2 regions of the Xanthomonas sp. CFBP 8152 genome follow, and region 2 is predicted to be linked to the other one. Evidence: predicted binding sites of a transcription regulator. Region 2 holds the regulator's gene; the other holds the start of a gene.
What was found. The regulator HrcA, encoded in region 2, represses chaperone genes, less so after heat shock. The targets are predictions, from matches to a motif close to TTNGCACTCNNNNNNNNNGAGTGCNAA.

Region 1 (3,976 bases), on a different contig from region 2:
GTAGCGCCCGCTGCCGCCGCCACTGCCGTCGTTGACCTCGGTGACCCGCTCGCCGCAGCTGCTGGTGCAGGCCGCATAGGGCTTGTTGCCGCGGTCGGCGTTGAAGGCGGTGTCGGTCAGATACAGCATGTGGGTGTCGGTGTAGGGCGCATACGGCAGCCCCTTGTCGCCACTGGCGCTGCCGAAGCCCAGCGAGTTGGGCCAGGTGTGCTCGCGGTTGTAGGTCAGCCCGCTCCCGGTGCCGGCACGGTCGCTGCCCTTGGCGTAGCTGCGGTTGCGGTAGGCGTCCAGGATCCGGCCGCTGTTGTTGGGGTCCTCGTCGGCCATTTCCAGGATGGTCCAGGTGCTGGTGCCCGAGCCGCTGTACGGATAGACCGTGTGGCCCTTGATCACCGTATGCAGCGAACAGCGCAGCTGGCTGGCATCGGCGGTGTTGACCCGTGCGTAGTAGCCGGTGCCGCCGCCGCTGGCGGTGGCCACGGTGAAGGCGATGGACTGGTTGGCGGCCGGGCTCAGCCCGCTGGCATCGCGGATGGCGCTGGCGGTGATCGCCAGGGTGCAACGCTCGCCACCGACCAGGGCGGTGTTGGTCGACAGGCTGAAGCGGGTGCCGCTGGTCGGGTGGCTCAGCGCCACCGTGCCGGAGCTTGCGCAACTCAGCGCGAAGGCGCCGCTGCTCAGCGTCACTGTCTCGCTGAAGCCCACGCTCAGGTCGCCTGCGGCGGGGAAGCCGGTCGCGCCCTGGGTCGGGGTGGTGCTGGTGATCGTCGGTGCGGCGCCGGTCTCGCCGCCGCCGCCGCTGCCGTTGAAGCTCTGGCCGCGGTTGCACGCGCCGAAGGTCTGCGCCGACGAGCCGGCCCAGCTGAAATTGGCCGCACTGCTGCCGGTGCCGGTCAGTTGCAGCGAGCTGCCGACCGCGCTGCTGTTGCTCTCGCTGACCGGCAGGTTCTGGCTGGTCACGCCGGCAGCGGGGCCGCCGCTGGCGGTGATGGCGCCTTCGTAACTGAGGAACTGCACCAGCTGTCCGTTGGAATCGACCAGCGCCACGCCGTCGTTGGGCCCGTTCTGTACGCCGTTGCTGGCGTAGCTGACCGTGGCCACGCGCACCTGGCTGCCGCAGCTGACCAGGCTGCCGGCCGGCACCGCCGTGTTGGCGTAGACCGTTGCCGCGCCCGGCGCGCTGCCGTTGTACAGATAGATGCGGTAACCGCTCAGCGATTCGCCGGCGGTGGCCACCACTTCCACCCCTTCGCCGCTGTCGCCGGAGGCGCCCGCGTCGTCGTAATGCAGTTCGTTGATGAACACCGCCGCGTGGGCAGTGGGGATGGCCAGCGCGAGCGCACAGGCCAGGGGAAGCGTGCAGCTCGGGGACCAGCTCACGGAGAAAACACGGGCACGGGACGGCAACCTCATCGACAGCTCCTTGTGATCGGGGAATGCGTTGCCGACTGTAGGACGTGCGCATGACAGCCGGTGGAACCCGGTTCCATTTTTAGAGCGCCTGACAAAACGACTGCGCAGCCGCCAGCCGGGCGCGGCCGGTGCTCGGGACCGGTATGTACCACTCGTACATTCCAGTTCCGAGCGCGCCGTTCACACCCACCTGACGACTGCTTGCGACGTTTTGTCGGCCGCTCCTAGTGCGGTTGCTCCAGCAGCTGCTCGGTGCCCACTGCTGGCGTCCCAATGTCTGGTGACCGGTGCCAGGTATGGCAGGCCATTGCACAGCCCGGTTCCAAATCCGCTGTCCGTCGCCAGCCGGCGACCTGCCTGTGGGGTGTGTCGGCCACGCTGTGGCCCTCGCACGGAACTGCCCGGCGAAAAATTTTTGCCGCCCAGCCCTTGAAAGCTGCCCACACAGCACAATCTCTGGCCCGCACCCGCTCTGTCGGGTTTTTTCCGCGCGCTGTGCTGGCAGTCGTCACATGCGAGTGCTAACATCGCCGATAATTTCCAGACCAATCAATCACTTAAGAGGGTCTTTCTCTATGAGCATCAAGCCGCTTCACGACCGCGTTGTAGTCAAGCCGATCGAAGCCGACGAAGTTTCCGCCGGCGGCATCGTGATCCCGGACTCCGCCAAAGAAAAGTCCACCAAGGGTGAAGTCGTCGCCATCGGCGCCGGCAAGCCCCTGGACAACGGCAGCCTGCGCGCGCCGGTGGTCAAGGTCGGCGACAAGGTCATCTACGGCCAGTACGCCGGCAGCAGCTACAAGTCCGAAGGCGTCGAGTACAAGGTGCTGCGCGAAGACGACATCCTGGCGGTCATCGGCTGATCAGGCGCTATGCGCCGGGAATCGGGAGTTGGGAATCGGGAATGGGCAGAGCGGCTAGCGCCCTTCGCCATCCCACCCCGCCCCGATTCACGCTGTTGATCTACCGATTCCCCATTCCCTATTCCCCATTTCCGGAGTTACATACAAATGGCTGCTAAAGACATTCGTTTCGGTGAAGACGCACGTACCCGTATGGTTCGTGGCGTCAACGTGCTTGCCAATGCCGTGAAGGCAACCCTGGGCCCGAAGGGCCGCAACGTCGTGCTCGAGAAGAGCTTCGGCGCGCCGACCATCACCAAGGACGGCGTCTCCGTCGCCAAGGAAATCGAACTGGCTGACAAGTTCGAGAACATGGGCGCGCAGATGGTCAAGGAAGTCGCTTCCAAGACCAACGACAACGCTGGCGACGGCACCACCACCGCCACCGTGCTGGCCCAGGCCCTGATCCGCGAAGGCGCCAAGGCCGTGGCCGCCGGCATGAACCCGATGGATCTCAAGCGCGGTATCGACCAGGCCGTCAAGGCCGCCGTCATCGAGCTGAAGAACATCTCCAAGCCCACCACCGACGACAAGGCGATTGCCCAGGTCGGCACCATCTCGGCCAACTCGGACGAATCGATCGGCAACATCATTGCCGAAGCGATGCAGAAGGTCGGCAAGGAAGGCGTGATCACCGTTGAAGAAGGCTCGGGCCTGGAAAACGAGCTGGACGTGGTCGAGGGCATGCAGTTCGATCGCGGCTACCTCTCCCCGTACTTCATCAACAACCAGCAGAGCCAGTCGGCCGACCTGGACGACCCGTTCATCCTGCTGCACGACAAGAAGATCTCCAATGTGCGCGACCTGCTGCCCGTGCTGGAAGGCGTGGCCAAGGCCGGCAAGCCGTTGCTGATCGTCGCTGAGGAAGTCGAAGGCGAAGCGCTGGCGACCCTGGTGGTCAACACCATCCGTGGCATCGTCAAGGTCGTGGCCGTCAAGGCACCGGGCTTCGGCGACCGTCGCAAGGCGATGCTGGAAGACATGGCCGTGCTGACCGGCGGCACCGTGATCTCCGAGGAAGTGGGTCTGGCGCTGGAGAAGGCCACGATCAAGGACCTGGGCCGCGCCAAGAAGGTGCAGGTCTCCAAGGAGAACACCACCATCATCGACGGCGCCGGCGATTCGGCCACGATCGAAGCCCGCGTTGGCCAGATCAAGACCCAGATCGAAGACACCTCGTCCGATTACGACCGCGAGAAGCTGCAGGAACGCGTGGCCAAGCTGGCCGGTGGCGTTGCAGTGATCAAGGTCGGCGCGTCGACCGAAATCGAAATGAAGGAAAAGAAGGCCCGCGTCGAAGACGCCCTGCACGCTACCCGTGCAGCCGTCGAAGAAGGCGTGGTCCCGGGCGGCGGTGTGGCCCTGGTGCGTGCGCTGGTGGCCGTCGGTAACCTGACCGGTGCCAACGAAGACCAGACCCACGGCATCCAGATCGCCCTGCGCGCGATGGAAGCCCCGCTGCGCGAGATCGTGGCCAACGCCGGCGAAGAGCCGTCCGTGATCCTGAATAAGGTCAAGGAAGGCACCGGCAACTACGGTTACAACGCCGCCAACGGCGAGTTCGGCGACATGGTCGAGTTCGGCATCCTGGATCCGACCAAGGTCACCCGCTCGGCGCTGCAGAACGCCGCCTCGATCGCCGGCCTGATGATCACCACCGA
Region 2 (3,976 bases):
CTTCGTTGATGTCGCTGGCGCGCAGGCCGGCATCGTTCAACGCGGTGCGGCACGGCTCGATCGACTTCTTGACCAGGTCTTCCACCAGCGCTTCGAGCTTGGCACGGGTCAGCTTGATGTTGAGGTGCTTCGGACCGGAGGCATCAGCGGTGACGTACGGCAGGTTCACTTCTGTCTGCTGGCTGGTCGACAGCTCGATCTTGGCGCGCTCTGCGGCGTCCTTCAGGCGCTGCAGCGCCAACGGATCCTTGCGCAGGTCGATGCCCTGGTCCTTGTTGAATTCGTCGACCAGGTACTCGATGACGCGGTTATCGAAGTCTTCGCCGCCCAGGAAGGTGTCGCCGTTGGTGGCCAGCACTTCGAACTGCTTCTCGCCATCGACTTCAGCGATTTCGATGATCGACACGTCGAAGGTACCGCCGCCCAGGTCGTACACGGCGATCTTGCGGTCGCCGCCGTTCTTGTCCAGGCCATACGCCAGGGCTGCGGCGGTCGGCTCGTTGATGATGCGCTTGACGTCCAGACCGGCGATGCGGCCGGCGTCCTTGGTGGCCTGACGCTGGCTGTCGTTGAAGTACGCCGGCACCGTGATCACGGCCTCGGTGACCTTCTCGCCCAGGAAGTCCTCGGCGGTCTTCTTCATCTTTTCCAGCACGCGGGCAGAGATTTCCTGCGGCGCCATGCGCTTGGCATCGCTGGTCTGCACCCAGGCATCGCCGTTGTCGTGGGCCAGAATGCCGTACGGCACGTGCGAGATATCCTTCTGCACTTCGGCGTCGGTGAACTTGCGGCCGATCAGGCGCTTCACCGCGTAGAAGGTGTTCTTCGGGTTGGTCACCGCCTGGCGCTTGGCCGAGGCACCGACCAGCACTTCGCCATCCTTGGTGTAGGCGACGATCGAAGGCGTGGTGCGATCGCCCTCGGAATTTTCGATGACGCGGGCCTTGCCGCCGTCCATGATCGACACGCACGAGTTCGTGGTGCCGAGGTCAATACCAATGATCTTGCCCATGGATACGCTCCTGATGATTCTGTAGCTGTGTCCGGCGACGCCGGGTCTGGCTGAGATGTGGGGGTGGTGCGCAGGTGTTCAAGCCACCTGCACGAATCTGCGTTTCGCGCATGCGCCGGGCAGTTCAGCCGGGCGCTGCGGTTCAGTCGTGCTTGGCCACGACCACCAGGGCCGGGCGCAGCAGACGCTCGTTGAGCAGATAGCCCTTCTGGAACACCTGCACCACATGGCCCGGGGCGATGCCCTCGGCCTCGCCCTGGCTGATCGCCTGGTGCTGGTCCGGGTTGAACGGCTGGCCGACCGGGTCGAGCAGGGTCAGGCCGTTGTCGGCCGCGACCTTGAGCAATTGCTTGTAGGTCATGTCCAGGCCATCACGCAGCGGACTGGGCTCGGTGCCGGCCGCAGTCAGGCCGGCGTCCAGGCTGTCGAACACCGGCAGCAGCTCGCCCAGCAGCTTCTCGTTGGCGAACTTGCGCGCGTTTTCGACATCGCGGGCGATGCGCTTGCGCTGGTTTTCAAGATCGGCACGCTCGCGCAGGGCATCGGCCTTGACCAGCGCGATCTCGCTGCGCAGCGACTCGATCTCGGCCTTGAGCGGATCGGTCTCGGGTGGGTTCTGGGACAGGTCTTCGGAGTCGAATTCGGGGTGGTCTTGGTTCATGTGCAGTTCCCGGGCAAGCGGAACGCCCGCCCCAACGTCACCCCGTATGTGGGCGCGCGCGCGCGTTTCAAGCAAAACGATCGTGTCGATCGCTGCCGCTTATCGCGTGCCGGGCGGTTCCATGGCCGCGCCCAGCACCTGGGCGGCGGTCTGCACCAGCGGAATCACCCGGTCGTAGGCCATGCGCTTGGGCCCGATCACGCCCAGCACGCCCAGCACCTGGCCATTGGCGGCATACGGCGCGGTGACCAGCGAGACATCGTCCAGCGACACCATGCCGGTCTCTTCGCCGATGAAGATGCGCACGCCCGGCGCCTGGATGGTGCGTTCGAGCAGTTGCAGGATCTCGCGCTTGCTGGCGAAGGCCTCGAACAGCTCGCGCAGACGGTCAAGGTCCGACAGGTCCTGCACGCCCATCAGGCGGGTCTGCCCGGCCATCACCATGTCGTCGGCGTCGGCCGGCACCAGCGCCTCGCTGGCCAGATCGACGCTGTGCGCCAGCAGCTGCTCCATCTCGTTCTTGGCCATGCGCAACTCGCGCAGCAGGCAGGCGCGGATGTCCGACAACGCCCGCCCGGCGAATTGCGCGTTGAGGTAATTGGCCACCCGCTCCAGCTCGGCCGGCTCGTAGGCCCGGCGCGGTTCGATCACCCGGTTCTGCACCTCGTTGTCGGCAAACACCAGGATCGCCAGCACCCGACGCGCGTCCAGCGACACGAAATCGATATGCCGGAAGGCGAACTGCTCGCGCCGCGGCGCGCTGACCACGCCGACGAAATGGCTCATCGCCGACAGCATCTGCGAGGCGCTGCCCAGCAGCGACTGGGTACCGTTACCGCTGGCCAGCTCGGTGCGCAGGCGCCGCACTTCTTCCTCGCCGGGCGGCTGCATCTGCACCAGGCTGTCGACGAACACCCGGTAACCATGCGCGGTGGGCACCCGCCCGGCCGAGGTGTGCGGAGAGCTGAGCAGCCCGACATCCTCCAGATCGGCAAGGATGTTGCGGATGGTGGCCGGGCTGACGTCCAGCCCCGCGTGCTGGGCCAACGTCTTGGAACCCACCGGCTCGCCGTCGCGGATATAGCGGGCAATCAGTGTCCGCAGCAGTTGGCGTGCGCGGGGGTCGAGCGTTGGGGACTGTGACGCGCGCATGGGATCATCCGGTGAGACTGGGCATAGATAATGTCTGGCCCTGCGGTTGGCAAGCGTCTTATTCCCTGCCCGCCGCTCTCACCCTAAGCTGCCCCAAAGCGTTCACACTCGACCCCATGCTCAGACACCTCTCCATCAAGGATTTCGCCGTCGTCCGCGCCACCGAACTGGAGTTCGGGCCGGGCATGACCGTGGTTTCCGGCGAAACCGGCGCCGGCAAGTCGCTGATGGTGGACGCGCTGGGCTTTCTGTCCGGGCTGCGCGCCGACAGCGGCGTGGTCCGCCACGGCGCCGACCGCGCCGAACTGTCGGCCGAATTCCAGCTGCCGCCCCGGCATTCGGGCCTGACCTGGCTGTCGGACAACGAGCTCGACGACGATGGGCAATGCCAACTGCGCCGGATCATCCGTGCCGATGGCGGCTCGCGCGCCTGGATCAACGGCCGCCCGGTCACCTCTTCGCAACTGGCGGAGCTGGCCTCGCGGCTGGTGGAGATCCACGGCCAGCACGAACACCAGGCCCTGATGGCCCGCCACAGCCAGCTCGCCCTGCTCGACGCCTACGCCCGCAACGGCGCGCAGCGCGAACAGGTGCGCCAGGCCAGCCAGCGCTGGCAGGCCCTGCTGGACGAGCGCGATGCGCTGTCCGCGCAAGGCGATGTCTCCGACCGCATCGGCTTTCTCGAACACCAGCTCGGCGAACTGGAACGCGAGGACCTGGACCCGGCCGCGATCGCCGCGCTGGACGTCAATCATCGCCGCCAAGCGCACGCCACCGCATTGATCGGCGCCTGCGACAGCGTGGCCCTGCAGCTCAATGGCGACGACGGCGCCTCCGCGCTGGGCCTGCTGCAAGACAGCCGCCACGACCTGGCGCGCGTGGCCGAGCACGAGCCGCGCCTGGGCGAGGTGGATGCGCTGCTGGATAGCGCGGTCATCCAGATAGAGGAGGCGCTGGCCCTGCTCGACCGCGTGCGCGACGACCTGGAGGCCGACCCGGCCCAGTTCGAGGCAATGGAGCGCCGTCTCGGCCGCCTGCACGATCTGGCCCGCAAGCACCGCGTGGCCCCGGACGAGCTGGCCGCCCAACGCGACCGCATGAGCCTGGAAGTGGAAAACCTGCGCGGCGCCGACGAGCGCCTGCAGCAGCTG

Region 1: the regulator HrcA is predicted to act here: its motif matches at 1,912-1,938, upstream of FHT09_RS10905 (co-chaperone GroES).

What each region holds. Positions count from the first base shown of each region.
Region 1 is NZ_JACHNO010000002.1:767,817-771,792, reverse strand. It holds gene FHT09_RS10915 (endonuclease) at 1-1,413, opposite strand, end outside; RNA gene FHT09_RS10910 (sX9 sRNA) at 1,557-1,633, shown strand; gene FHT09_RS10905 (co-chaperone GroES) at 1,989-2,276, shown strand; gene groL (chaperonin GroEL) at 2,424-3,976, shown strand, end outside.
Region 2 is NZ_JACHNO010000003.1:675,028-679,003, reverse strand. It holds gene dnaK (molecular chaperone DnaK) at 1-1,012, opposite strand, end outside; gene grpE (nucleotide exchange factor GrpE) at 1,155-1,673, opposite strand; gene hrcA (heat-inducible transcriptional repressor HrcA) at 1,773-2,825, opposite strand; gene recN (DNA repair protein RecN) at 2,942-3,976, shown strand, end outside.